DNA from 3 places in the Azospira sp. APE16 genome. Region 3 is predicted to be linked to each of the others. Evidence: riboswitches for the same ligand, from Rfam matches in the RefSeq annotation. Region 3 holds a riboswitch; each other region holds the start of a gene.
What was found. A riboswitch is a leader RNA that binds a small molecule or an ion and turns the genes downstream of it on or off. The one in region 3 is predicted to bind cobalamin.
Positions count from the first base shown of each region.

Region 1: it holds a riboswitch for cobalamin, as region 3 does, so the genes downstream of both, ACLSSQ_RS01790 (TonB-dependent receptor domain-containing protein) here and bluB (5,6-dimethylbenzimidazole synthase) in region 3, are expected to answer to the same signal.
Region 2: it holds a riboswitch for cobalamin, as region 3 does, so the genes downstream of both, ACLSSQ_RS07495 (acyl-CoA thioesterase) here and bluB (5,6-dimethylbenzimidazole synthase) in region 3, are expected to answer to the same signal.

Region 1 is NZ_CP179682.1:345,888-355,448, reverse strand. It holds gene scpA (methylmalonyl-CoA mutase) at 1-1,144, opposite strand, end outside; gene ACLSSQ_RS01835 (GntR family transcriptional regulator) at 1,475-2,131, shown strand; gene ACLSSQ_RS01830 (enoyl-CoA hydratase/isomerase family protein) at 2,207-2,983, shown strand; gene ACLSSQ_RS01825 (cation acetate symporter) at 3,078-4,751, opposite strand; gene ACLSSQ_RS01820 (DUF485 domain-containing protein) at 4,751-5,071, opposite strand; gene ACLSSQ_RS01815 (sulfite exporter TauE/SafE family protein) at 5,315-6,118, opposite strand; gene ACLSSQ_RS01810 (EVE domain-containing protein) at 6,108-6,578, opposite strand; RNA gene ssrS (6S RNA) at 6,650-6,829, opposite strand; gene ACLSSQ_RS01800 (cell division protein ZapA) at 6,867-7,196, opposite strand; gene ACLSSQ_RS01795 (hypothetical protein) at 7,193-7,396, opposite strand; cobalamin riboswitch at 7,539-7,750, shown strand; gene ACLSSQ_RS01790 (TonB-dependent receptor domain-containing protein) at 7,843-9,561, shown strand, end outside.
Region 2 is NZ_CP179682.1:1,534,158-1,543,718, reverse strand. It holds gene ACLSSQ_RS07505 (OprD family outer membrane porin) at 1-1,196, opposite strand, end outside; gene ACLSSQ_RS07500 (diguanylate cyclase) at 1,205-2,599, opposite strand; gene ACLSSQ_RS07495 (acyl-CoA thioesterase) at 2,855-3,724, opposite strand; cobalamin riboswitch at 3,891-4,108, opposite strand; cobalamin riboswitch at 4,178-4,392, shown strand; gene ACLSSQ_RS07490 (energy-coupling factor ABC transporter permease) at 4,528-5,205, shown strand; gene ACLSSQ_RS07485 (energy-coupling factor ABC transporter substrate-binding protein) at 5,202-5,573, shown strand; gene cbiQ (cobalt ECF transporter T component CbiQ) at 5,567-6,298, shown strand; gene ACLSSQ_RS07475 (energy-coupling factor ABC transporter ATP-binding protein) at 6,295-7,134, shown strand; gene cobM (precorrin-4 C(11)-methyltransferase) at 7,148-7,951, shown strand; gene ACLSSQ_RS07465 (sirohydrochlorin chelatase) at 7,961-8,947, shown strand; gene ACLSSQ_RS07460 (precorrin-8X methylmutase) at 8,951-9,561, shown strand, end outside.
Region 3 is NZ_CP179682.1:853,771-863,331, reverse strand. It holds gene ACLSSQ_RS04320 (DUF3422 family protein) at 1-1,186, opposite strand, end outside; gene fba (class II fructose-bisphosphate aldolase) at 1,256-2,320, opposite strand; gene bluB (5,6-dimethylbenzimidazole synthase) at 2,519-3,289, opposite strand; cobalamin riboswitch at 3,334-3,530, opposite strand; gene pyk (pyruvate kinase) at 3,605-5,050, opposite strand; gene ACLSSQ_RS04300 (hypothetical protein) at 5,142-5,846, opposite strand; gene ACLSSQ_RS04295 (sugar transferase) at 5,858-6,418, opposite strand; gene gmd (GDP-mannose 4,6-dehydratase) at 6,460-7,554, opposite strand; gene fcl (GDP-L-fucose synthase) at 7,568-8,560, opposite strand; gene ACLSSQ_RS04280 (mannose-1-phosphate guanylyltransferase/mannose-6-phosphate isomerase) at 8,564-9,561, opposite strand, start outside.

The sequences.
Region 1 (9,561 bases), 510 kb from region 3:
CGATGCGGGCGGAGAACTCCGTCGGCAGAGCGATGGCTTCGTCCAGGGCGTTGGTGTGCAGGGACTGGGTGCCGCCGAAGACGGCCGCCATGGCCTCGATGGTGGTGCGCACCACGTTGTTGTACGGGTCCTGCTCGGTGAGGGACCAGCCGGAGGTCTGGCTGTGGGTCCGCAGCATGAGGGACTTGGCGCTCTTGGGATTGAACTGGCTCATGATGCGGTGCCACAGCATCCGGCCGGCGCGCATCTTGGCGATTTCCAGGTAGAAGTTCATGCCCACCGCCCAGAAGAAGGACAGGCGGCCGGCGAAGGCGTCCACATCGAGACCGGAGGCGATGCCGGTGCGCACGTATTCCATGCCGTCAGCCAGGGTAAATGCCAGTTCGATGGCCTGGTTGGCCCCGGCTTCCTGGATGTGATAACCCGAGATGGAAATCGAGTTGAACTTGGGCATGTGCTGCGCGGTGTAGCCGAAGATGTCGGAGATGATCTTCATCGACGGCTTGGGCGGGTAGATATAGGTATTGCGGACCATGAACTCCTTCAGGATGTCGTTCTGGATGGTGCCGGACAACTGTTCCTGGGAGACGCCCTGCTCTTCGGCGGCGACGATGTAGCCGGCCAGGATGGGCAGCACGGCGCCGTTCATGGTCATGGAAACGGAAATCTTGTCGAGGGGGATGCCGTCGAAGAGGATCTTCATGTCCTCGACGGAATCGATGGCCACGCCGGCCTTGCCGACGTCGCCCAGGACCCGGGGATTGTCCGAGTCGTAGCCGCGGTGGGTGGCCAGGTCGAAGGCCACGGAAACGCCCTGGCCGCCGGCTGCCAGAGCCTTGCGGTAGAAGGCGTTGGATTCTTCAGCGGTGGAGAAGCCGGCGTACTGGCGGATGGTCCACGGCCGCACGGCGTACATGGTGGCCTGGGGGCCGCGCAGATAGGGGGCGAAGCCGGGCAGGGTGTCGGCGTAGGGCAGATCCTCCACGTCCTTCTTGGTGTACAGGGGCTTGACGGTCAGGCCTTCCGGCGTGATCCAGTTGAGCGCATTGACGTCGCCGCCGGGAGCAGACTTGGCGGCGGCCTTGGCCCAGGCGTCCAGGTTGTCGGAATTGGGCAATTGGGGCTTGGATGCGTCGGCAGACATGTCAGACCTTTCTCGGTACACCCGCCGCATGCCAGGGGCGCTGCGACGGCTAGATTTTCGATTCTACGCCGCCCAAACAGGCGGCGGGGAAGGGCTTGCTAAGGGAGCGCCGGCAGCCATGAACCCGCTTCTCGGCCAGCTTGACATCCCGAGCCCTGGATAATACTGTATCCATAATTATGAATGCAATACTTGCCAACTGGGCTATAATTGCGCCCTGCTTGCAGCTTTCGTAATGCTTGGCTTATTACGTAACGCATAGGGCAAAGACACCAGACTCTGCGTCCGGATTTTCTATATCCTGCTGAATTTCTGTCCCACCGATCGTTCATGAACGCCATCCGTATCGCCCAGCCCGCCCTCTACGAAGAAGTGGCCGAGCGCCTGCGTCAGCGCATCTTTTCCCATGAACTGCCGCCCGGCACCTGGATCGACGAGCAGGCCCTGGCCGAAGACTACGGCATCTCCCGCACCCCCCTGCGCGAGGCCCTGAAGGTGCTGGCCTCCGAAGGCCTGGTGACCCTCAAGCCGCGCCGCGGCTGCTACGTCACCGAGCTGTCCGGCGGCGACATCCAGGAAATCTTCCCCATCATCGCCATGCTGGAAGGCCGTTGCGCCTACGAGGCCACCCAGAAGGCCACCCCGGCCGACGTGGCCCGCCTGCAGGCAATCCAGGACATCCTGGAAAAGGCTGCCGCCACCACCAACATTCCGGCCTACTTCGAGGCCAATCAGAACTTCCACCTGACGCTCTGGGAAATTGCCGGCAATCGCTGGCTGCTGCAGGTAATCCAGGATTTGCGCAAGGTCCTCAAGCTGACCCGCTACCAGTCCCTGTCCGTGGACGGCCGCCTGAAGAAGTCCATGGAAGAACACCGGGAACTGCTGGCCGCCATCACCGCCAAGGACCCGGACCTGGCCGAGAAGGTCATGAAGAGCCACCTCATCGCCGGCAGCGAAGCCATGGCCAAGGCCACCAGCCGCTGAGCCGCGCCAGCCGCACACCCCGGGGCTGCCTGTGCAGCCCCTGTTTTTTTCCACCCCCGCCTTGAAAGAACCGCCATGTCCGGACGCATTCTCGTCTCCCGTGACGGCGACATCGCCACCGTCACCCTCTCCAATCCGGAGAAGCTCAACGCCGTTAACTACGCCATGTGGTGCGACCTAGCCACCGCCATGGCCGAACTCTCAGCCGACTCCAGCCTGCGCTGCGTCGTCCTCACCGGGGCCGGCGAAGCCTTCGCCGCCGGCGGCGACATCGAGGAATTCCTGGTCAAGCGCACCAATCTGGAACAGGCCCTGCACTACCACGACAAGGTGGGCGCCGCCCTGGATGCGGTGCGCGACTGCCCCCACCCCACCGTGGCCCTGATCCGGGGCGCCTGCGTCGGCGGCGGCCTGGAGATCGCCGGCAACTGCGACCTGCGCATCGCCGGCGAAGGAGCCAAGTTCGGCGCCCCCATCAACAAGCTGGGCTTCTCCATGTATCCGGGCGAGATGTCCGGCCTGCTGGCCCTGGCCGGCCCCGCCGTGATGTCCGAGATCCTGCTGGAAGGGCGCATCCTCTCTGCCGCCGAGGCCTACGCCAAGGGCCTGCTGACGCGGGTGGTGGCCGATGCCCAGCTGGAGGACGAAGTCACCGCCACCGCCCGCCGCATCGCCGCCGGCGCGCCCCTGGTGGCCCGCTGGCACAAGCAGTGGATGCGCCGCCTGGCTTCCGGCGCGCCCCTGACCCAGGAAGAAAAGGCCGCCTCCTTCGCCTTCCTCGACACCGCCGACTACAAGGAAGGCCTGGACGCCTTCCTGGCCAAGCGCAAACCCGCCTTCAAGGGCTGCTGATCAACAAACTGCGCTGGCCGCCGGCAACGGCAAAAAGAAAAAGCCCCGGGAAACTCCCGGGGCTTTTTTATGACGCTGACGCTGCAGCTAGCGCTTAGTGGTTGCTGGCGCCGGCGGCACCCAGACCGGTCTGGGCACGCACGTACTGGTCGTCGAAGGCTTCGACCTCGCGCTTGGCCTGGGCGCTGGTATCCAGCTTGGAGACCACGAAGGCGATGAGGAAAGCCAGGGGCATGGAGAACAGGGCCGGCTGGTCGTAGGGGAAGATGGCCTGGGCCTTGCCCAGCACGGTCACCCACACGGCCTTGGACAGCACCACGAAGACCACGGCGGCAGTCAGGCCGCAGATGGTGCCGGCAATGGCGCCCTTGGTGGTCAGACCCTTCCAGTACATGGAGAGGATCAGCACCGGGAAGTTGGCAGAAGCAGCGATGCCGAAAGCCAGACCGACCATGAAGGCCAGGTTCTGCTTTTCGAACATGATGCCCAGGCCGATGGCAGCCAGACCGATGAAGATGGAGGCGATCTTGGACACCTTCAGTTCGGAACCGCCCTTGGGCTTGCCCTTGCAGATCACATTGGCGTAGATGTCGTGGGAGATGGCGGAAGCGCCGGCCAGAGCCAGGCCGGAAACCACGGCCAAGATGGTGGCGAAGGCCACGGCGGAAAGGAAGCCGAGGAAGATGTTGCCGCCGACGAACTTGGCCAGGTGCATGGCCACCATGTTGCCGCCGCCGATCATCTTGCCGCCGACGTTGCCGCCTTCGAAGAACTCGGGGTTGGTGCCGACCAGAACGATGGCGGACATACCCAGCAGCACCACCACCAGGAAGAAGAAGCCGATGAAGCCGGTGGCCACGAACACGGACTTGCGGGCCTGCTTGGCATCCGGCACGGTGAAGAAGCGCATCAGGATGTGGGGCAGGCCGGCGGTACCGAACATCAGGCCTAGGGACAGGGACACCGCATTGACCGGATCGGCCAGCAGGGAACCCGGGCCCATGATCTTGGTGCCGTCCTTGTGCACTTCGGTAGCCTTGGTGACCAGGGTTTCGAAATCGAAACCGAAGTGGGACATGGCCAGCAGCATCATCAGGGTGCCGCCGCCAAGCAGCAGACAGGCCTTGATGATCTGCACCCAGGTGGTGGCGATCATGCCGCCGAAGGTCACATAGACCATCATCAGCACGCCCACCACGACCACGGCCACCTCATAGTCCAGGCCGAAGAGCAGCTTGATCAGCTGGCCGGCGCCGACCATCTGGGTGATCAGGTAGAACAGCACCACGGTCAGGGAGGAGATGGCAGCCACCGTCCGCACCTTGCTCTGATCGAGACGGTAGGAGGTGATGTCGGCAAAGGTGAAGCGGCCCAGGTTACGCAGGCGCTCGGCCATCAGGAACAGGATGATGGGCCAGCCGACGAAGAAGCCGACGATGTAGACGAAACCGTCATAACCCTTGGCGAACACCATGGAGGTCAGACCCAGCAGGGTGGCGGCGGACATGTAGTCGCCGGCAATGGCCAGGCCGTTCTGGAAACCGGTGATGCCGCCGCCGGCAGTGTAGAAGTCGGCGGTGGACTTGGTGCGGTTGGCGGCCCAGTAGGTGATGCCCAGGGTGGACAGCACGAAGGCCACGAACATGGCGATGGCAGCCACGTTCAGGGGCTGCTTTTCAGCCTCGCCGACGGTGCCGGGACCGGCATAGGCGGCACCGGCGGCCAGCAACAGGCCCAGCAGGGGCAGGAAGCGGGACAGGTTACGCATTATTGGGCCTCCTTGGTGGCTTCCTTGATCAGTTCGGCGTTGATTTCGTCGAACTTGCCGTTGGCGCGATGCACGTAGAGGCCGGTCATGACCCAGAAAAGCAGCATCATCAGGGCGGCGATGGGCCAGCCGATGGTGGCGATACGGCCTTCGCCCAGGGGCGAGGCCAGCAGGGTGGGATTGAAGGCGACCACGGCCATGAAGCCGTAGTACAGGATCAGGACCACGGCAGACAGGGTCCAGGCGAAGCGGCTGCGGGTGGCAACCAGCTTGTCGAACTTCGGATTGTTGCGAATCCGTTCGTAGGCAGCGCTGCTCACGAGTGTTCTCCTCAGTTTGAGTATTTGTTTAGGTCGGCAGAAAAGACCGACTCCCCCTCTACCCAGCCCTCCCGGCGGGTTTTCCCCAATGTGGGAAACCCGTATTGCGTCCGGGAACGGACATGGATTACGCAATGATATAACAGTTACGCAAATTTCCATACCCGCCCGTATGTCGCGGCGCAAAAACAAAAAAGGGCCCGCAGGCCCTTTCCATATGCATCAAGGTCGGCAAGCCGCCATCTACATGACGCCATGCAACATCTTGGCTGCCAGCAGCACTAGCACACCGGCGAAAATCCGCTTCAGGGTCGCCACCGGCAGGCGATGGGCCAGACGCGCCCCCACCGGGGCCGCCACCACGCTGCCCGCCATCACCCACAGCAGGGCCGGCAGATAGACGTAACCAACGCTCCAGGCCGGCAGGCCGGCCTCGCCCCAGCCGTTCCAGATGTAGCCCAGGGTGCCGAAGAAGGCGATGGGCAGGCCGAGGGCCGCCGAAGTGCCGATGGCGTTGCGCACCGGCACGTTACACCAGGCCAGGTAAGGCACCGTCAGGGAGCCGCCGCCGATGGCCACCAGGGAAGAGAGGGCGCCGATGACCCCGCCCGCCAGCCCCAGGCCGGCCGGGCCGGGCAGTTCCCGGTGGGGTTTCGGCTTGAAGTTCAACGCCATCTGCAACGCCACGCAGGAAATGAAGCAGGCAAAGAACAGGGCCAGGCCCTGGGTGGAAATGCGCGCGGCGAGCTGGGTGCCCAGCACGGTCCCCACCAGCACCCCCGGGGTGAAGGAGCGCAGCGTGTCCCACATCACGGCGCCATGCTGGTGGTGGGTGCGCAGGCTGGAAATGGCGGTGAAGATGATGGTGGCCATGGAGGTGCCGAGGGCCAGGTGCAGCATCTGCTCCGGCGGGAACTGCTGGCCGGCGAAGATCATGGCCAGCAGGGGCACCATCACGGCGCCGCCGCCGATGCCCAGGAGGCCGGCCATGAAACCGGCAAAGAGGCCCAGACCCACATAGGCCAGCCACCAGAAATCAAAAAGCATCGTTCAGCTCCATCAACTTGCGGGTAATGAATTGCCACTCTTCCGCCGTCACCGGGGTGATGGACAGGCGGCTGCCCTTTTGCAGCACTCCCATGGCCGCCAGGGCCGGATGGCAGCGCAGCTCGGTCAGGGGCACGAAGCGCCCGCGGGCGACGAAGGCCACATCCACGTTGAGCCAGCGGGGCTGCCCGGGCGAGGATTTGGCATCGAAATAGGGACTTGCCGGATCGAACTGGGTGGCATCGGCGTAGGCGGCGGACGCCACCTGGCCCAGGCCGGCGATGCCCGGCACGGCACAGCCGGAATGGTAGAAGAGCACGCCGTCGCCCAGCTTCATGGCATCGCGCATGAAATTGCGGGCCTGGTAGTTGCGCACGCCGAACCAGGGCACCCGGCCGAGACGGGCTAGGTCATCGATGGACACTTCGTCCGGCTCGGATTTCATCAGCCAGTAAGCCATGGGCGAACAGGGGAAAAGAGGGGCCACAAAAGGAAACAGCGCGGTGGATTGCTCGCACCGCGCTGCTGTATTAGGCCCCCGCCTGTGCCGTTAGGCCGGCATCCTGAACCTGAGTTCAGAGTGGTCGCTTGCCGTCCGCATCAGGTGCACCCGACGAAGGGCGCTCACAACAGCGGATGAGTGGTTCGCGGCCGATGCCAATTAGCATTGGTTCAAGGAATATATGGCCTTGACGAACACCGCAGGGGACAATCGGCGGAAACTTTTGCTGGTGCGGCCAAGAAGGCTTCAGAACAAGGGTTCCTGGCCTTGGAGGGCCGCGTCCAACTGTGTTTCCATGGCTCCGATTCTACGCTGAAAGTCAGAGCCGTCAACGGGGGTTTCAGGATTTTCTGCGGGGCTCTCCGCCTTCCCGGCGGAAAGCAGTTCGTGGGCGATATTCAGGGCCGCCATGACCGCCACGCGCTCGGCGGCAGCAGTCTTACTTTTGGCTGCGATGTCCTGCATCTTGCGGTCCACATAGGCGACGGCAGCCAGCAGCGCTTCCTGTTCGCCGGGCGGACAGGCCACCCGGTATTCGCGGCCGAGGATGGCCACGTCGATGAAATTGCCGCTCATGCCTTGCCCTCCTCCGGCAACTGCTCGGCCAGCGCCTCGAGGCGGGCACGGGCCGCCTCCATGCGCTCGACCAGACGCAGGCGCTCGTCTTCCGCGCTGGCCAGTCGGGCGCGCAGTTCCTGGTTCTCGGCCCGCAGGCTGTGGCAGAGGTTGACCACCTGCGCCACCTTGCCCTCGAGGGCATCCAATTGCTTAGTCATAGGCGCGAACTATAGAGGCCAAAAACACGCAAGGTCAAGGACTAAGACCATATTTTGAATGTGTTTTATGCCAAAGCGCCCAGGCGCCGGCCTCGCCATACAGGCAGGTATGGAGTACCATCCGCCCCCGTTGTTCCACCAGGGACAACGCTCCGCGTCAGGTGCCGCGGGAGGAGTCCTCCTCCGCGGTTAAACGGGAAACAGGTGCGCGCCGCCAGCAGCGGCGCAATGCCTGTGCTGCCCCCGCAACGGTAAGGAAGTGCGGGTCCATCACGATGCCACTGGGTCACCCCCGGGAAGGCGATGGATCAAGACTTCCGAGCCCGGATACCGGCCTTGCGCATCGCTGGAAAGCAGCGGGTCGTCTCACTCGCTTGTCACTCCCCTGCTTTCCTCATTGCAACCTGCCCAGCGGGGACGCTCGGGCATGGCAGAAGGAATCCATCATGCAAGCCACATCCCGTTACCAGGCGCTGACCGCGGCGCTGACTCTGGCCCTACTTCCGACGGCCCACGCCGAATCCCAGACCCTGGACCCCGTGCTGGTCACCGCCACCCGGACACCGATGCGAGCCAATGAACTGCTGGCCGACACCACCGTCATCACCCGGGAGGAAATCCAGCAAAAGGGGCAGGTGACCCTCGCCGAAGTCCTGTCGAGCGTGCCTGGCATTTTCATCACCGAAGGCCAGCTGCCGGGAAAGCAGAGTTCTTTCTTCATCCGCGGCACCAATTCCGGTCATGCCCTGCTCCTGGTGGACGGTATTCCCCTGACTTCGGCCACCCTGGGAGAGGCCCCCTTCGACATGATTCCGGCCCAGGAGATCGAGCGTGTCGAGGTCCTGCGCGGCCCGGCCTCGGCCCTCTACGGTTCGGAGGCCATCGGCGGCGTCATCCAGGTATTCACCACCCGCGGCCAAGGGCCATTGACGCCACGTTTCAGCGCCAAGGTTGGCTCCCACAACACGCGGGAAACCAGCGGCGGAATTTCCGGTGGCAATCAGCTGATTTCCTATGCCCTCTCCGCCAGCACCTTCGACAGCGATGGCATCAGCGCCACCCGGGGACCGCTCTCCAATCCGGACAAGGACGGTTATTCCAGCCGCGCTGCCTCGGCCTCCCTGCAGGTCCGCCCTGCCGTCGGCCACGAAGTCGGCATGAGCTACCTGCAGACGGACAATACCAATCACATGGACGGCAACGTCAATTTCGACGACCGGACCAAGACCTCCCTGTCGTCCTGGAACATCTACAGCCGCAACCGCATCCTCAAGGACTGGACTTCCACCCTGCGCATGGGGGAATCCCGGAATGCCGCCGTCACCTATGAGCCAGCCACCCTGCGCCGCTACGAGACGACCCAGACCACCCTCTCCTGGCAGAACGAAATCACTACCCGGCTGGGGGGCTGGCTGGTGGCCGTGGAAGAACAGAAGCAGTCCATCGACTCCAACCAGACCTACACCCTGAAATCCCGGGATACCCACTCCTACCTGCTGGGCTGGAACCAGCTCTTCGGCAACCACCGGCTCCAGGCCAACACCCGGCGCGACCACATTTCCGGCATCGGGGCCAAGGACACCTGGTCCGCCGCCTACGGCTACCAGTTCACCGAACAGCTGCGGGCCTTCATTTCCCAGGGCACTGCGTTCAAAGCACCCAGTTTCAACGACCTTTACTTCCCCTCCACCTGCTACCCCATCTGGGGCTGCTTCGGCGGCAATCCCAACCTGAAACCGGAAAGCTCCAAGAACACCGAGATCGGCATGGCCTGGGAAAATACCGGCCACGAAGCGCGGGTGGTCTACTACGACAACCGGGTCACGGATCTGATCGACTGGGGCAACACGCCGGACAACATCGGCAAGGCCAAGATCACCGGCAGCACCTGGTCCTATCGTGGCACCTGGCACGATCTTTCGGTCAGCACCGCGCTGGACCTGACGCGCCCCACCGACGAAATCACCGGTAAAGTGCTGCGACGCCGGGCTGAAGAACAATTCACCCTGGCCCTTTCCTACAAACTGGGCAACCTGACCTTCGGTGGCGATATGAAGAGCGTCGGCTCACGTTACGAAGACAAGGAAAACCAGAGCCGCATGGGCGGATTCAGCCTGTTCAACGCCTTTGTCCGCCACCCCCTCGACAAGGACTGGTCCATCGAA
Region 2 (9,561 bases), 680 kb from region 3:
TTGGCGATGATGTCGGCGCCGGGCAGGATGGCCTCGTCGATGTCCATGCGGGCGTGGCCCAGCAGCAGGCTGTGCTCCGGCAGGCCGTAGGGGCCCAGGTCCAGCAGCAGGGTGGCCTTGCGCAGGCGGCTGCGGGCGATGGCCGACATGGCGTCGTTCTCGGCGTAGAGATAGGGCATCAGCACGAATTCCGGATAGCCGCCCCAGTTGCCGTAGGCCGTCACGGTGCGCTGGTCGCCGCCGAAGCGGTTGGCCATCAGGGCCAGGCTGAGGCCGCTGGGGGCATGGGCCAGGGTGCCCTTGAGGCCCGCCAGGCCGTAGCTGGCGTTGAGGCCGTGACGGGCCAGATAGTCGCGGAAGGCGCCCACCTCGGACACCCGGTAGGCCTGGCCGTCGATGAGGGCGGTAAAGCCCCGGCCCAGGGGCTGCTTGAAGCGGCCGTCGGCATAGACGGTCTGCAGGGTATCGCGGCCGTAGTAGTGCCACAGCTGCAGCTTGTGCTCCCCCTCGTAGGCCACCCCCGTCATCCACACGCCCCGGTGGCCGACCACGGTGGAGGGGTCCAGGGTCTCGCCGTTGCGCGCATCCGGCCGGCCCCGGCCGTCCACTAGCAGGGAGGTGTAGGTCTGCTGGGACATGCTGCGGAAATCGGAAAAGCTCACCAGGCCGTCCAGGCCCGACATCTGGCCGACATAGCCCAGGGTCAGGGTGGTGCCGGGCAGCTCCCGGCTGCTCAGCACGTAGGCGTCGAACAGGTTGGGGATGATGCGGTATTCGTAGCTGTTGATGAGGGGCGACTGGATTTCCTGGCGCCCCAGGGTCAGGCGGCTGCGGCCCCGGCTGTAGATGAGCTGGGCCTCGCCCCACAGGGAATAGGGGCGCTTGTCCAGGCCGAACATGTAGGCGTCGGTCTGGCGCGGATTGTCCCGGGCCAGGCCCAGGTCCTGGGTGGTGTACCAGGCGGCCCGCAGGCGCCAGCCCCGGTAGTCGCCGCTCTCCAGGCCCAGCTTGCCGCCGAAGCCGGCGGTGTTCTGGTTCGGCCGGCCGCCCTTCTTGTCGTCGAAGACGTACATGGCCTTGCCATAGCCGAAGAAGGTGGTGCCCGCCAGGGCCTCCGCGGCATCGTCCCCGGCCCGGCCCTGGACGGAGGCGCCCAGGAGGCAGGCCAGGCCCAGCAGGCGAAGGCAGCGCCCCACGCCCGCGCCTATTGCCATTCCACCCGGTTGCGGCCCAGGTCCTTGGCCCGGTAAAGGGCGGCATCGGCCCCGGCCACGATGTCCTTGGCCTGGTCGTCGGGGCGGTAGGTGGCGACCCCGAAGCTGGCGGTCTTCTGCCGCACCACCGGAAACTCGTTGAGCTCGAATACCTGACGCAGGTCTTCGGCCAGGACCCGGACGCCCGCCTCGTCGGTATGGGGGCAGACCACCATGAATTCCTCACCGCCCCAGCGGCCTGCCAGGTCCGTTTCCCGGGTATGGCGCTGCAGCAGCCGGGCCACTTCCACCAGCACCTGGTCTCCCGCCTGGTGACCGTGGCAGTCGTTCACCAGCTTGAAGTGGTCCAGGTCCAGCAGGATCAGGCTGAAGGGCTGGCCGAAACGCTGGGAGCGCTGGATTTCGCTTTCCAGCACCTCGTCCAGCTTCATGCGGTTGAACAGGCCGGTCAGCTTGTCGGTGACGGAAAGTCGCTCCAGCTCCCGGTTGAGGGCGCTCAGCTTGCGGTTGGAGTAGATGACCACGGCCAGGACGAAGGCGGCCACGGCCAGGCTCTTCCACAGCAGGCTGTAGTCGGTGTGCTGCTCCACCTTGATGGCCACGTGCCGGTTGGCGATGGCCTCCCGCTCCTGGGGCGTCACGGTGCCCACGCCCTTGTCCAGGATGTCCCGCAGCAGGGGTTCATCCTTGATCACGCCGATGCGCAGCTGGTTGGTGTAGGCGGGAATCTGGCCGGCGATCTTGAGGTTGAACAGGCCTTCCTTGCGGATGGCGTAGGCGGCGACGATGAGGGAGCGCACCGTCAGGTCGGCCTTGCGCTCGGAAACCAGGGAGACGGCCTCCGGCTCGCTGCCGGTGAGGATCACCCGCAGGTTGGGGAAGTCCTTGCGGATGCGCTCCTCCACCATGGTGCCCCGGGGCAGGGCCACGCTCTCGCCGCTGAGGCCGAGGAGGTCGCCGACGAAGGCGTGCTCCTCCCGGGTGACGATGATGTTGGGGTCGGTGAACACGGGAGCGGTGAAATTCAGCCAGCGGTCCCGTTCCGGACTCTGGTTGAGGAAGCTCATGAGCTGGCAGCGCCCGGCCTTGGCGGCGGCCAGGCTTTCGTCCCAGGTCCGCACCGGCAGCAGCTCGATGCGCAGGCCGACCCGCTGGGCCACCAGCTGCACCAGGTCGGCGCCGATGCCCTCGTGCCGCCCCTGCTCGTTGATGCGCTCGAAGGGCTCCCAGTCCGGATCGACGCACATCTTCACCGACCGCACCCTGTCCAGGTAGGCCTGCTCGGCAGCCGTGAAGACGATGGACGCCGGCTCGGAGGCGACGCCGGGCAGCGGACTCAGGGAAAGGCAGGCGGCGCACAGGGCCAGGGCTGTCTTGAGGGACATGGGGACTAGGCAGGTTGGAGGGATCGTCGCTGCCGATGCCCGGGCAGCCTGGGCTGCGGAGGGCGCCATGCCGATCACGGCACGGGCTCCGGCCCATCTTCTTCTGTCGGCAGTATAACGGCCCGCCACCGCTGAATTGGCTCGACTATGTCACACCGCGGCGGGGGTCCGCTGTCCGGCCGGGCAGCCTGCCGCCTGCCGTTCCGGGCCGGAAACCGGGCGCCCGCCCCGACCGGGGCGGGCGAAGGCCGGCGCCTAGGCCAGACGCCGCCCCAGGGGCTGGGGCACGGGCACCGGGCGGCCGTCGTAGCCCACCGCCACCATGATGAAGCGGCCCCGGGTGCACAGGCGGCGCTGGCCGGTGAGCAGGGCCTCGGCGTGCAGCAGCACTTCCACCGTCATGGAACTGTTGCCGATGGCCACCACCCGGGCCGCCAGGTCGGCGATCTCCCCCTCCAGCACCGGCGCGTGGAAGTCGATGCGCTCGGAAGCGGCCATCACCACAGGCATGCGGGCCTGGCGGCTGGCCGCCACCATGGCCGCCTTACCCAGCCAGGCCAGGGCCTGGCCGCCGAAGAGGCTGCCGTGGTGGTTGGTGTGGCCGGGAAAGACCATCTCCACCATGGCCGTCACCGGGCCGATGCCGGGCAGCTGGGCGAAGCTCTCGTCGTCCTCCTGCAGCGGCGCCCCTGGACCGTCCACCGCCACCAGGGTGAAGTGGGCGGTGGCGCTGGTCTCCCGCAGCCCGGTGGCCAGGTCCTCCGCCGCCAGGGCCACCTCCACCTGCACCGAGCGCCGGCCCCGCTGCACCACCCGGCCGGACAGTTCCACCAGGCGCCCCTGGGGAATGGGCTTGCGGAAGTCGATGCGGCCGCTGCTGGCGGTGACCATGGGCCGGCGGGTCTCCCGGGTGGCCACCAGGAAGGCCAGCTTGTCCATCATGGCCATGGCAGAACCGCCGAAAAGGGTGCCGTGGTGGTTCACCTGTTCGGGGAAGACCACGTCCACCATGAGGGTGGCCTGCTGCTGCCGCGGCGAAGTGGACGAAGTGGGGGCGGGATTGGCTTCTACGGGCTGGGCGGCCGTCCCCACGACGGCGCCGATTTCCATTGCTTCCATGCGCATGCGCAACTCCTTGGATGAAGCGGAGCGGGAGCGTCGGAGAAGGGCGAACACCCCGGGCCGCGGCAAAGCGGCTCGGAGCGGCAGGCAGCCGAGAGCGGACAACGATGACAGTCAGGGAATGCGCGCATTTACCTTCCTCAGGGGACACCCCGCCCCAATTAGGATTGATATGAAGTAATGCCGCGGCAGGTCTCCTGACTTGCGGGTCGTCACGTTGCGCCAGCCTTCCCGGCAGTATCGCCAGTGGCAAAGAGTGGAGCGCAACGCTCGCCGCCTACAGTTGCGGGGGCAGTTCCGGACTGGAGTCGGGGCGTCGCCGCCCTGTCTCGCACCGGATTCCCTTTTCATCCCCTGGAGGGGGGAACCGAAGCGGGGCCAGTCTAACCCGCCCCAACCGATTCGCCAAACGCCGCGCCTGGCGCGGCGGATTGCCCAGCCCGGGGGGAGTGGGCTATCATCCGCCCCGATTCAGGTGCCGTGCCTCGCGCTCTGCGGGGACGGTGAAACGGGAAGCCGGTGACTCCAGGGACCACCCAGGACAGTCCGGCGCAGCCCCCGCTGCTGTAAGCCAGACGACGCTGCCTCACGCCACTGTGGTTCATCACGGGAAGGCCGGCAGGGAAGGATGAAGGCAAGCCAGAAGACCGGCCTGACATCACAAGTTGCACCATTCCCCGGGGTGACGGGAACGGTTCTGGTGATTTGCCGCCTCCTCGCTGTTCCATCCGCCGCGGCCCTTTATCCGACCTGCCACAACTCCCCCGCCTGGTGCGCCACCGTCATGCTCGCCGAGGGAGAGACTCATGCACATCATGGAAGGCTTCCTGCCCATCGAACACGCCGTGGGCTGGAGCGTCGCCGCCGCCCCCTTCGTCGCCTGGGGCATCCGTTCCGTGAACCGCCGCATCCGTGAAAATCCCGAGCAGCGCATGCTGCTGGGAGTGGCTGCCGCCTTCACCTTCGTCCTCTCGGCCCTGAAGCTGCCCTCGGTCACCGGCAGCTGTTCCCACCCCACCGGCACCGGCCTGGGCGCCGTGCTCTTCGGTCCTGCCGCCATGGCCCCCATCGGCGCCGTGGTGCTGCTGTTCCAGGCCCTGCTGCTGGCCCACGGCGGCCTCACCACCCTGGGCGCCAACATTTTCTCCATGGCCGTGGTGGGACCCTTCGCAGCCTACGGCATCTTCGCCCTGGCCCGCCGCCTCAAGGCCTCCCTGGCGGTGAGCGTGTTCCTCGCCGCCAGCCTGGCGGACCTGCTCACCTACGTCACCACCTCGGTGCAACTGGCCTGGGCCTTCCCCGATCCGGTGGGCGGCTTTGGCGCCTCCTTCCTCAAGTTCGCCGGCATCTTCGCCCTCACCCAGATTCCCCTGGCCATCAGCGAAGGCCTGCTGACCGTGGTCATCTGCAACGCCCTGGCGCGCTTCAACCCGCAGGAACTGCAGGACCTGGGCGTGGCCCCGACGCCGGAGGTGCGGGCATGAAGCGCCACCAGAACCTGCTGCTGCTCATCGCCGTGGTGCTGCTGGCGGCCCTGCCCCTGTGGCTGGTGGAACGGCCGGTCGGGCCGGACGGCCAGCCGGCGGAAATCTTCGGCGGCGCCGACAGCGAGGCCCAGGCCCTCATCACCCGCATCGCCCCGGACTACCAGCCCTGGTTCCAGCCCCTGCTGGAGCCGGCCAGCGGCGAGATCGCCTCCCTCCTTTTCGCCCTGCAGGCGGCCCTTGGCGCCGGCTTCATCGGCTATTACCTGGGCTGCGCCCGCACCCGGGAAAAGCTGCGCCGGGAACAACGACGCGATGAAGCTGCAGCCCGGCGCGAAGACGAGGACCAGGAAGGGCCGGCGTGCTGATCGAGCAGTCGGCCTACGCCAACCGCTGGCGCGGCGTGGCGCCCCAGGCCAAGGGCCTCTTCGCCCTGGGCGGGGTGACGGCCGCCTTCGTCGCCGCCGCCACCCCGGCCGCCGGGCTCGGCGTGGCCGCCCTGCTGGCGGCCGTGACCATCGGCGGCGCCCGGGTATCGCCCCTGCTCTATCTGCGGGTGGCGGCCCCGGCCCTCTTCTTCCTCGCCATCAGCGCCCTCTCCCTGGCCGTCTCCGTGGATGGGGGCGGCCTGCAGGCCACCGCCGCCGGCACCCGCCAGGCCGCCGTGGTGGCGACCCGCTCCCTGGGCGCCCTGGCGGCCCTGCTGTTCCTGGTGCTGACCACGCCCCTGAGCGACCTCATCGCCCTGCTGCGCCGCCTGCGCACCCCCGAGGTGCTGCTGGACATCATGGTGCTGTGCTACCGCACCCTGTTCGTCTTCGCCGCCGCCCTGCAGGATATGCGCGCCGCCCAGGCCGCCCGCCTCGGCCACCTGGACCGCAGCCGCCTGCTGCGCAGCCTGGGGCAGATGGCCGCCCACCTCACCCTGCAGGTGTGGCAGCGTTCCCACGCCCTGCACCTGGCGGCCCTGGCCCGCAACAACGACGGTCCCCTGCGCTTCCTCGGCAGCCGCCACCCCCATGCCCGGCGCGATGCCGGCCTGGCCGGCGTGGCCGCCCTGGCCCTGGTGCTGCTCGCCTGGAGCGGCCGGTGAGCACGCCCCTGCTGCAGCTGGAGGACGTGCACTACCGCTACCCGGACGGCAGCGCGGGCCTGGCCGGCTGTTCCCTGAGCGTTTCCCGGGGCAGCCGCAACGCCCTCATCGGCGCCAACGGCTCGGGCAAGACCACCCTCTTCCAGCATTGCAACGGCCTGCTGCGCCCCGCCGCCGGCCGGGTGCACTACGCCGGCGCCCCGGTGGACTACGGCCGGGCCGGCCTGCGCGCCCTGCGCAGCAAGGTGGGCCTGGTCTTCCAGAATCCGGACCGGCAGCTTTTCTCCGCCAGCGTGCGGGAGGACGTCTCCTTCGGCCCCCTCAACCTGGGCCTGAGTGATGCCACCGTCGCCGCCCGGGTGGAAGCCGCCCTGCAGGCCGTGGGCATGGACGACCTGGCCCACAAGCCGGTGCAGAACCTCAGCTTCGGCCAGAAGAAGCGGGTCTGCATTGCCGGCGTGCTGGCCATGGAGCCGGAGCTCCTGGTGCTGGACGAGCCCATGGCCGGCCTCGACCAGGCCATGCAGGAGGAACTGCTGGCGGTGCTGGACGGCCTGCACCGCCGGGGTATGACCATCCTCCTGGCCACCCACGACATCCACTTCGCCTACCGCTGGGCCGACCGCATCCACCTCATGGCCGCCGGCCGCTGCTGCGCCAGCTTCGACGCCCCGGCCCTGGCCGGGCACGAGGCCGAGCTGGCCGCCATCGGCCTGCGCCTGCCCTCGGTGATCGGCCTGGAACGGCAGCTGCGGCAGCGCGGCCTGCTCCGCGGCGACACCCCCATCCACAGCTGCAGCGCCCTCCTGGCCCAGCTGCAACAAGAAGACTGCTGAGAAGGAACATGCCATGACCCCAGCCACCCTCGGCAAGATCTGGTTCGTCGGCGCCGGCCCCGGCGACCCGGACCTCATCACCGTCAAGGGCCGCCGCCTGCTGGAACAGGCCGGCGCCATCCTCTTCGCCGGCTCCCTGGTGGACCAGGCTGCCACCCTCTACGCCCCGCCGGGCTGCGAGATCCGGGACTCCAAGGACATGACCCTGGAGGAAATGACCTACTGGCTGCTCCAGGCCAGCCGCCGCCACCAGACCGTGGTGCGCCTGCAGACCGGCGACCCGGGCCTCTACGGCGCCCTGGTGGAAATGACCCGGCCCCTGGACGAGGTGGGCGTGCCCTGGGCCGTGGTGCCAGGCGTCTCCTCGGCCCTGGCCTCCGCCGCCGCGGCCGGCGAGACCCTGACCCTGCCGGAAGTGACCCAGACGGTGATCCTCACCCGGGTCGCCGGCCGCACCCCCATGCCGCCCGGGGAAGACCTGGAGTCCCTGGCGGCCCACCGTTCCACCCTCTGCATCTTCCTTTCCATCACCCTGCTGCACGAGGTGCAGCGCGCCCTGCTGGCCGCCGGCTGGCCGGAGGATGCGCCCATCCTGGTGGTGCAGAAGGCCTCCTGGCCCGGGGAGGAGAAGATCGTGCGCGGCACCATCGCGGACATCAAGAAAAAGTGCCAGGCGGAGAAGATCGCCGCCCAGGCCATGATCATCGCCAGCCCGGCCCTCGGCGCCCGGGACTGGGAGGACATCGCCCGCTCCAAGCTCTACGACCCCAGCTTCACCCACCGCTTCCGCAAGGCCAGCGTGGGCGAGGCCTCCTGAGAAATGCCCATGACCTTCAGTGCCCAAGACACCACCCTGCTCCTGGTCGGCCACGGTTCCCGCAACCGGGACGGCAACAAGGAAATCCTCCATTTCGCCGCCCAGTGGCGGGAACGCCACCCCGGCTGGCGCATCGAGGTGTGCTTCATCGAGCACGCCGAGGTGCTGCTGGATGAGGGCCTGAACCGGGCCGCCGGCAATGCGAAGAAGGTGGTGGTGATCCCCTTCATCCTCAACGCCGCCGGCCACGTGAAAATGGAGCTGCCCCACGCCGTGGAAGAGGCACGAGCCCGCCACCCGGGCGTGGACTTCCAGGTGGTGCGCCACCTGGGCATGGGCCGGGAGATTTTCGAGGTGCTGCAGGGCCAGCTGGACCGGCTGATGAAGCAGCTGGACATGCCCGACCCCTGCACCACCGGCGTCATCCTGCTGGGTCGCGGTTCGTCGGACGCCGGCGCCAACGGCGAGCTGGCCAAGATGGCCCGCTGGATCTTCGAGGACAACGACCACGAGCTGGTGGACATCGCCTTCACCGGCGTCACCTGGCCCCGGCTGGAAACCGCCGTGCAGCGCCAGGTCAAGCTGGGCATGACCCAGGTGGCCATCGTTCCGGTCTATCTCTTCACCGGCGTGCTCATGGAGCGCATCAAGGCCCAGGCCGAGCGCCTGCAGCGCCAGTATCCCCAGGTGGCCTTCGCACTGGGCACCCACTTCGGCTTCGACAAGGGCATCTTCGACCTGCTGGATGCCAAGGTGGGCGGCGATGAACTGCCCGAAGGCAGCCTGCTCGAATGCGACGGCTGCAAGTACCGCCTGGCCGCCGAGGACGAGCACCTGCACGACCACAGCCACACCGCCACCCACGACCACGGACATGAGCATGGCCACGCCCACGGCGGCTGCGGCCACCAACATGGGGGCAAACATGATCACGATCATGGTCACGGCCATTGCCATGGGCACAATCACTCCCACGATCATCACTCCCACGGGTAAGCCATGAACCACAACGCCAACGTCGTCACCGAACAGCTCACCGCCGCCGGCCGCGCCATCGAGCACGATTCCTTCGCCATCATCGACGCCGAAGCCGGCCCCCACGCCTACAGCGCCGACCAGTGGCCGGTGGTGCGGCGCATGATCCACGCCAACGCCGACTTCGAATTCAACGGCCTCACCGACTTCCACCCGGCAGCGGTGGAAGCGGGCCTGGCTGCCATCCTCAAGGGCGGCACCCCCATCGTGGCGGACGTGGAAATGATCTGCGTCGGCCTCTCCGCCAGCCGCCTCAAGCACTTCGGCGTCACCACCCACCACTTCATTTCCGACGCCGACGTCATCGCCCAGGCCCAGGCCGAGGACACCACCCGGGCCGTGCAGGCCATGCGCAAGGCCCATCGCCAGGGCCTGCTGGACGGGGCCATTGTCGGCATCGGCAACGCCCCCACGGCCCTCATCGAAGTGGTGCGCCTGATCAAGGAAGAAGGGGCCCGCCCGGCCCTGGTCATCGGCATGCCCGTGGGCTTCGTCTCCGCCGCCGAATCCAAGGACCTGATGGCCGAAGTGCAGGACGTGCCCTGGATCGTCATCCGCGGCCGCAAGGGCGGCTC
Region 3 (9,561 bases):
GGGGCAGCACGGTCTTGGACAGGCCCTTGGCCAGGTAGCTGACCAGCTGGGAGGCGTAGTAGGTGATGGCCACCACGGACAGGCCTTCCACCGTTTCCTGCAGGCGCAGCTGCAGCTTGGCGCGGCGGTTCATCTGCCCCAGCAGCTGCTGGTTCTGGCGCTCCAGTTCGATATCGACCCGGGTGCGCAGCAGGGCGCTCTTGCGCGCGATGCGGGTGGACAGGTCGGTCTGGCGCCGGGCCACGGAAAGACAGGTGTTGATGGCCGGGGCCAGGCGCCGGTCCATGAATTCGGAAATGGGGGGAAAGCCGTTGAGGCGGTGTTCCCGCAGTTCCCGCACCCGCTGCTGCACCAGGGCGTAGTAGGCCTCGGCGGCGCCGAAGCGGAAGGCGGTGCGGGTCACCGAGCGTTCGATCTCCGCCGCCAGCCGGGTCAGGCGGGCCAGCAGCAGGCGCTCGTCCTCGGGGCCGCGGGCTTCGCCCATGCGGTCCATGAGGTCGGCCACCTCGCCCTCGGCCCTGGCCAGCAGGCGGCTCACCTCCTTGGCCACGGGGAAGGCCAGCAGGGCCATCATGCGGTAGGTCTCGATCTCCAGCAGGCGCTGCACCGTGCGCCCGGCCTGGCGGTGGCGCAGGCGCTCGTCCAGCACCAGGAAACGGCTCCAGCCGTCGTGCAGCTGGAAATCGGAGGCGACCCAGGCGGCACCGTCGGCCACCGTGGTGGCGACCCAGGAGTCGCCGGAGCGGTGCAGGTCGGCCAGCAGTTCTTCCGGGTCCAGGTCGGCGGCGGAGCGGAATTCCACATGGGTGGCCACCATCACCGAGCCGGGCAGGCCCGCCAGCCAGTCCGCCGGCAGGGCGGAAATGGCGGTGGTGTCGGGGGCGTCGCCGGGTTCCCGGGCGAGGAAGAAGGTGTAGCCGGAAAATTCGTTGTGCCGCTCCCACTTGAGGCGCAGGCGGCCCGCGTCCATGACCCAGTGGTCGCCCTGGATCACCGGGCAGAGATTGGCCCCCAGGGCGGCGCAGAGGCGCTGCAGATGGGCTTCTTCGGCCGCCGCCTCGGTACCTTCGTGCAGCACCGCCAGGTAGCTGATCCACTCCGGCCCTTCCAGGGCCATGGGCGGGCGGGCGTGGACCTCGTCATTGAGGCGCTGGCGCAGCGGGTGTTCGGCGAGGGGCAGGGTCATGGCGGATAAAAAGAAAAGGGCGCCGGAGAAGTATCCGGCGCCTGGCAGCGGTTGGGAAGGCGGACCGCCTTACTTGACGATCTGGTTCAGCTCGCCCTTCTTGTAGCGCTCGGCCATCTTCTCCAGGGAGATGGGCTTGATCTGGCCGGCCCGGCCTTCGCAGCCGAAGGCCTGGTAGCGGGCGACGCAGATTTTCTTGGCGGCTTCCCGGGCGGGCTTGAGGAAGTCGCGGGGATCGAACTTGGAGGGGTTCTCGAACAGGTAGCGACGCACGGCGCCGGTCATGGCCAGGCGGATGTCGGTGTCGATGTTCACCTTGCGCACGCCGTGCTTGATGCCGTTCACGATCTCTTCCACGGGCACGCCGTAGGTTTCCTTCATGTCGCCGCCGAATTCCCGGATCTCGGCCAGCAGTTCCTGGGGCACGGAGGAGGAGCCGTGCATCACCAGGTGGGTGTTGGGGATGCGGGCGTGGATTTCCTTGATGCGGTCGATGGCCAGGATGTCGCCGGTGGGCTTCTTGGTGAACTTGTAGGCGCCGTGACTGGTGCCGATGGCGATGGCCAGGGCGTCGCAGTTGGTGCGGGCGACGAAGTCGGCGGCCTGGTCCGGATCGGTGAGCAGGTCTTCCCGGGTCATGTGGCCTTCGGCGCCGTGGCCGTCTTCCTTGTCGGCCTTCATGGTTTCCAGGGAACCGAGCACGCCCAGTTCGGCCTCAACGGAGACGCCGATGGCGTGGGAGAACTTCACCACTTCCTGGGTCACGGCCACGTTGTAGTCGTAGGAGGCGACGCTCTTGCCGTCTTCCTGCAGGGAGCCGTCCATCATCACGGAGGAGAAGCCGGACTTGATGGCCGCCATACAGACGGCGGGGGACTGGCCGTGGTCCTGGTGCATCACCACGGGAATGTGGGGATAGGCTTCCAGGGCGGCAAGGATCTGGTGGCGCAGGAAGGCTTCGCCGGCGTATTTGCGGGCACCGGCGGAGGCCTGCATGATCACCGGGGCGTTCAGCTCATTGGCGGCCTCCATGATGGCCCAGACCTGTTCCATGTTGTTCACGTTGAAGGCGGGCAGACCGTAGCCGTTCTCGGCGGCGTGGTCCAGGAGCTGGCGCATGGATACGATGGGCATGGTGTTCCTCCAATGGGCAATGCGGTTTGTTCTGGCGTGATCGGCGCCCGCTGTCGTGGCGCTCGGGAAAGACCGTGATTTTATCGTGGCTTTGCCCCCCGGGCGAGTACTGCGACCGCCGGGCAGCAAAAGAAAGACAAAGGCCGCAACCAGGGCGCCGGAGACGCCCCAACCACGGCCCTCTTCGGGCAGGCATGCCTAGAAGCGGCGTTTTTCCTGGGCCCTGGCCTGGTGCTCGCTGAGAACCTGGCGCAGTTCCTCCTCCACCGGCTTTTCCCACTGGCCGTCGTACACCAGGTCGGCCAGGGGCAGGCGCTGGCGCCAGCCGGCGCTTTCCAGCTCCGGCTTTTCCTTGAAGTGGCTGACGTAGCCCAGACACAGGTAGGCCACCGGGATGATGCGCGGCGGCAGGCCCAGGATGTCGCGCAGGGCCTGCTGGTGGAAGATGGAGACCCAGCCCACCCCCAGGCCTTCGCTGCGGGCCGCCAGCCACAGGTTCTGCACGGCGCAGACGCTGGAATAGAGGTCCATGGCCTTGATGTGGGTACGGCCGATGACCACCGGGCCGGCCCGGTCCCGGTCGCAGGTGATGAGCAGGTTGATGGGCGCTTCCCGGATGCCCTCCAGCTTCAGTTCCTTGTAGATGGCCTGGCGCTCGCCCTCGAATTTCTCCGCCGCCTCCTGGTTGGCCTGCTGGAAGGCGGCGTGGATGCGGGCCTTGGTCTCCGCCTCACGCACCAGGAGGAAACTCCAGGGCTGCATGTAGCCGACGGAAGGGGCGAAGTGGGCGGCGGTGAGGACCCGGGCCAGCACCTCCTGGGGCACCGGGTCGGGCAGGAACTGGCCGCGCACGTCGCGGCGGGAGAAGATGGCGTGGTAGATGGCGTCCCGGGCGGCGTCGGAGAACTCGTGTTCGTTCTGGTAGCCGGCGAGGGAGATGACTTTGTTGACGGTGGGGTCGGTCTTCATGGAGTCCCCTTCTGAAGATCGGTGGCGGCGCGCCTGGCCGTGCGTGCCGAAAAGGGTCTCCTGGCCGGTCTTCTGACTCGGGATCACTCTGCGCCGGCGCCTTCCCGATCCGCGGATCAGTGGCATCTGCCGGCCCAGTCCCCCTCACAGCGTTGGGCACGTCGCGGAATGGGCGGCCCCAAGGCCTGCCGCACCGCGTTCCCGATTCTCCCTTGCGGGCACCCGGAGACGATTCGCCCCGGCGGACCGGGGCGACGGGAATTTTAACAGAGGCGGCGGAATCAGGCCCGAGGCCCGAGGCCCGCGAGGGCGCTATCAGGCCCGCAGGGGCGGCATCTGGTGCTCGCCGACGCGGACGATCTTCAGGGTGTTGGTGCCCCCCGGGGTGCCGATGGGCTCGCCGATGGTCAGCACGATAAGGTCGCCCTTGGCCACGGCGCCGTTCTGCATCAGCAGCTGCTCGGCTTCGTAGAGCAGCACGTCCCGGTCCGAATGCTGCTGGCTCATGAGCAGGGGCGTCACTTCCCGGTAGAGGGACATCTTGGTCTGGGCCTCCGCATCCGGCGTCAGGGCATAGACCGGCACGCCGCAGTTGAGGCGGCTCATCCACAGGGCGGTGGAACCGGATTGCGACAGGGCGGCGATGGCCTTCACCTTGAGGTGGTGGGCGGTCCAGATGGCGGCCATGGCCACGGACTGGTCGATGCGGGTGAACACCCGGTCGAGGAATTCCCGGTCCAGGGTCACCTCGGCGGAACGCTCGGCCTCGATGCAGACCCGGGCCATGGATTCCACGGTTTCCACCGGATAGCGGCCGCTGGCGGTCTCGGCGGAAAGCATCACCGCGTCGGTGCCGTCCAGCACCGCATTGGCCACGTCGGACACTTCGGCCCGGGTCGGCACCGGCGACTGGATCATGGATTCCATCATCTGGGTGGCGGTGATGGCCAGCTTGTTCTTCTCCCGGGCGTGGCGAATCATCTTCTTCTGCAGGGCCGGCACGGCGGCATCGCCCACTTCCACGGCCAGGTCGCCCCGGGCCACCATGACGCCGTCGGAGGCGTCAAGGATTTCATCCAGGGCCGCCACGGCCTCGGTGCGCTCGATCTTGGCGATGGTCAGGGCGCGGCTGCCGGCGGCCCGCATCAGCTGGCGCGCCATGTACATGTCGGCGGCGCTCTTGGGGAAGGAGACGGCGATGTAATCGACGCCGATCTGGGCCGCCGTCTTGATGTCGTCCATGTCCTTGGCGGTCAGGGCCGGGGCGGAAAGGCCGCCGCCCTGGCGGTTGATGCCCTTGTTGTTGGACAGCTCGCCGGCGTGGCGCACCACGGTGTGGATTTCGGCACCGATCACCCGCTCCACGTCGAGCACGATGCGGCCATCGTCCAGCAGCAGCACGGCGCCGGGCTCCACGTCCCGGGGCAGGTCCTTGTAGTCCAGGCCGACCCGCTCCTGGTTTCCCAGGGCACAGTTGGCGTCGAGGATGAACTTGTCGCCCCTCTCCAGCTGGATCTTGCCGTTCTCGAATTTGCCGACGCGGATCTTCGGTCCCTGCAGGTCCCCCAGGATGCCCACCGGCCGCCCCACCTTGGCGGAAATCTCGCGCACGGTGCGGGCCCGGGCCATGTGGTCCTCGGCGGTGCCGTGGGAGAAGTTCATGCGCACCACGTCCACGCCGGCGCGGATCAGGCGTTCCAGGGTGACGGGATCGGTGGAAGCGGGGCCGAGAGTGGCGACGATCTTGGTATGGCGGGCCATGGCGGGTTCCTGTTGTTGGTCTATCCGGCCATTCTAGCGCAGCCTCCCCGCCGTTGCTGGCCCCCAGGCCATTTCCCGGCGGCGGGGCGCTTCAGTAGTAGGCCTCGATGGCCGCCAGCGATTTGGCATAGGTGTGGCGGATCTGGGCCGGCTCGTAGCGGTGCTCCCGGCCCACCGGGCAGGCCAGCCGGGCCAGGCAGGTATGGCGGCAGGGCGAGGCGGGCTGCCGGCGCCAGGCGACGCAGGCAGCCAGGTCGAAACGGCCGCCGGCCAGGGCGCCGGCCGGGCAGGCCTCAATGCAGACCCGGGGCGCGCAGCTGGCACAGGGCGAGGTTTCCTGCAGGGGCGGCGTCGGCGGGAAGTCGCTGTCCGCCAGCAGGGCCGCCCGGTAGGCATACCAGGAGCCCCACTGCTGCCGCACCCCGACCATGAAGGGCGAGGGATGGTGCCAGCCCGCCAGCCGCCCCAGCTGCTGCAGCCCCACCGGCGCATCGCCGGGATAGAGCAGGAGGAAGTCCCGGCCGGGACAGACGGCGGCAAACCAGCGGCCCACGCTGGCAATGGTGAAGTCGTCGATGGGATGGTCCGAATCCAGCCCGGCGGCCTGCACCGCCTGCCACAGGCGGCGGCCGCCGTGGCCCAGCAGGATCAGCTGGCGCCGGCCGTGGCCCGGGGCTGCCCGCTCCAGGGAGGCGGCAACCTCCTCCGGCAGGGCCGCCACGTCGAAGACGGCCTGCAGGTTGAGGCCGGCCTCATCCAGCAGGCTGGCGTCGAACGGCTGGTGCGGGGAGAGCATCGCCCGCAACCTCAGTGGGAAACGCCGTCCCGCTGCACCACCTTGAGGAAGGTCAGCCAGATGATGCGGCAATCGAAGGCGAGGGAGCGCCGGCGCAGGTATTCCGCATCCAGAGCCACCTTCTGGGGAATGGGCAGCTCGTCCCGCCCGTTCACCTGGGCCCAGCCGGTAAGGCCGGGCACCAGCTCATGCACGCCGGCCTCGGTGCGCAGGGCGATCAGGTCGTCCTGGTTGTACAGGGCCGGCCGGGGACCGACGAAACTCATGTCGCCCTTGAGGATGCTCCACAGCTGGGGCAGCTCGTCCAGGCTGGACTTGCGCAGGAAGGAGCCCACCGGCGTCAGGTAGACCTTGGGGTCCGTCAGCAGATGGGTGGCCACCGCCGGCGTGCCCACCCGCATGCTGCGGAACTTGGGCATCTTGAAAATGCGGTTATGCCGCCCCACCCGGTCGCTCCAGTAAAGGACCGGCCCGGGGGAGGTGAAACGCACCAGCAGGGCCACCAGCAGCAGGGGCAGCAACAGCACGGCCAGGGCCAGCAGCCCGAGCAGGAGATCGAACAGGCGCTTCACGTCAGGATTCCATGCGACAGGAAAGAAGCATCAGAACGGCGTCACTCATGATGGTTGAGAGCCTTGAAACCGTGCTTCTTGACCAGTTCGTCGCGCTCGGCGCTCTTCAAGTCTTCGCGCACCATCTCGGCCACCAGTTCGGCGAAACTGGTCTTCGGCGTCCAGCCAAGTTTCTCCTTGGCCTTGGTAGGATCTCCCAACAGAGTTTCCACTTCCGTCGGACGGAAATAAGCGGGGTCTACGGCAACGATGCACTTGCCGTGAACGTCGTAGCCCTTCTCTTCAATCCCGCAGCCCTCCCAGCGGATCTGCATGCCCAGCTCCTGAGCAGCCGCATTGACGAAGTCCCGTACGCTGTATTGCACGCCAGTGGCAATGACGAAGTCCTCCGGCTTCTCCTGCTGCAGCATCAGCCACTGCATTTCCACATAATCCTTGGCATGCCCCCAGTCCCGCTTGGCATCCATGTTGCCCAGGAACAGGCAGTCCTGCAGCCCCAGCTTGATGCGAGCCAATGCCCGCGTAATTTTGCGGGTAACAAAGGTTTCGCCCCGATTGGGACTTTCGTGATTGAAAAGGATGCCGTTACAGGCATAAATGCCATAGGCCTCCCGGTAATTCACCACAATCCAGTAGCCGTAGAGCTTGGCCACCGCGTAGGGGCTGCGGGGATAGAAGGGCGTGCTCTCCTTCTGCGGAATTTCCTGCACCAAGCCATAGAGCTCGGAGGTGCTGGCCTGATAAAAACGGGTCTTTTTTTCCAGCCCCAGGATACGAATGGCCTCCAGAAGCCGCAGCACCCCGATTGCGTCAGAATTGGCCGTGTACTCCGGCTCCTCGAAACTGACGGCCACATGGCTCTGGGCCGCCAGGTTGTAGATTTCATCGGGTTGGGTTTGTTGGATGATGCGGATCAGGCTGGAGCTATCCGTCATATCACCGTGATGCAGAAAAAAGCACACCCCTGCCTCGTGTCGATCCTGGTAGAGATGATCGATTCGGTCCGTATTGAACAGGGAAGTGCGACGTTTCACGCCATGCACGATGTATCCCTTGTTCAGCAGGAACTCGGCCAGATAGGCGCCGTCCTGGCCGGTGACGCCGGTAATCAGGGCAACCTTTTGTTTTTCGACCATGTATGCAATTCCTTCAGGAACGGAGTGATTGGGTTGTCAGAAAATCCTGATAGGCCAGTTCCAGACCGGCTTTCAACGTAACTCTGGGCTGCCAGCCCAGGGTCAGCAGGCGGGTACTGTCCATCAGTTTTCGGGGGGCACCATCCGGCTTGCTGGCATCGAAGGCCACTCCACCGCCATAACCTACTGCCTGCGCCACGGCATGGGCCAACTCGGCAATAGTTACATCCTCACCGTAGCCGACGTTGATGTGGCTAAGCATGGCCTGGGTATGGGCTGCATAGGTTGTCGGCGGCAGATTCATCACGTGGACGCTGGCGGCCGCCATGTCATCGACAAAGAGGAACTCCCGTCGTGGGCTACCGCTTCCCCATACGGTAACGACGGCAGCCCCGGCAACCTTGGCTTCATGGAAACGCCGGATCAGGGCCGGAATGACATGGGAGTTTTCCGGATGGTAATTATCCCCGGGGCCATACAGATTCGTCGGCATGACACTACGGAAATCCACACCATGACTTACGCCGTACTGGCGGTTGTAGCTTTCACACAGCTTGATCCCGGCAATCTTGGCTACGGCATAGGGTTCATTGGTAGGTTCGAGCGGCCCGGTCAAAAGGGCCGCCTCGGTGATGGGCTGTTCGGCAAATTTTGGGTAAATGCAGCTTGAGCCGAGGAACAGCAGCTTTCTGACATCGCTGCGAAAGGCGGCATCAATGACATTGGCCTCAATCATCAGGTTTTCATAGATGAAGTCAGCCGGATAGGTGTTGTTGGCGTGAATGCCCCCTACCCTGGCCGCAGCCAGATAGACCTGGTCCGGACGCTCGCGGGCAAAAAAGTTACGTACCTGGGTCTGGTCCGTCAGGTCCAGTTCTGCATGACTGCGGGTAAGTATACGTTCCGCGGGATGGCCGGCCTGCAGCAGATGCCTGAGGATGGCACCACCCACCATGCCTCGATGGCCGGCGATGTAGATAAGGGGAAAACGGGAAGTATCGGGCATGGTTCAGGCACTCACCCGGCCGTAGGTATCCTGCAGCCGGACGATGTCGTCCTCGCCCAGGTAGTTACCGGACTGGATCTCGATGATCTCCAGTTCTTCCATACCGGGATTGTGCAAGCGATGGACCTCGCCGATGGGAATGTAGGTTGACTGGTTGGCCTCCAGGAGAAAGACCCGCTCGCCGCAGGTGACCTCGGCGGAGCCCTTCACCACCACCCAGTGTTCCGCCCGGTGGAGATGTTTCTGCAAGCTCAGGCTGGCACCGGCCTTGACACCGATACGCTTGACCTGGAACCCCTCGCCAACGTCGAGGCTGTCGTACCATCCCCAGGGGCGCGCCACCTTGCGGTGGGTAACGGCTTGGATACATTGACTGGCTTCGAGACGAGCCACCACTTCCCGCACCTGTTCGGCCCGATCCCGGTGTGCCACCAGGACGGCATCCGGTGTATCCACAATGAGCAGGTTTTCCGTTCCCAGCGCCACCACGGGACGATGGGGAGCATGAATAAAGGTGTTGTGAGAAGCATGAGCCAGCCCCTGGCCACCGACCCGGTTACCCTCCGCATCCGCCGGCAACAGGTCAGCTACAGCATTCCAGCTGCCCACGTCGCTCCACTGGCCGGCAAACGGGACCACGGCAACATCGTTGTGCCGCTCCATCACAGCGTAATCAATGCTCTGGGAGCGGCAGGCTGCGAATGTCTCGGCTTCAGGCCGAATGAAAGTGTAGCCCCCCGGCGCCACTTCAGACTTTGCCGCCCTCATGGCCTCCCGACAAACGGCAAGGATATCCGGCGCATGCTGCTGCAAGGCGGTCAACAAGGCATCGGCACGGCAAAGGAAAATGCCGGCATTCCAGAGATTGTCGCCGGCCAGCAGCAACTGCCTGGCCAACTCACCGTCCGGCTTCTCGATGAAGCGGCTGGCGCGAAAACTGCCATCTGCCCCCCGGGACGCTCCCTGCTGGATATACCCGTAAGCCGTGCTGGGGAAGGAAG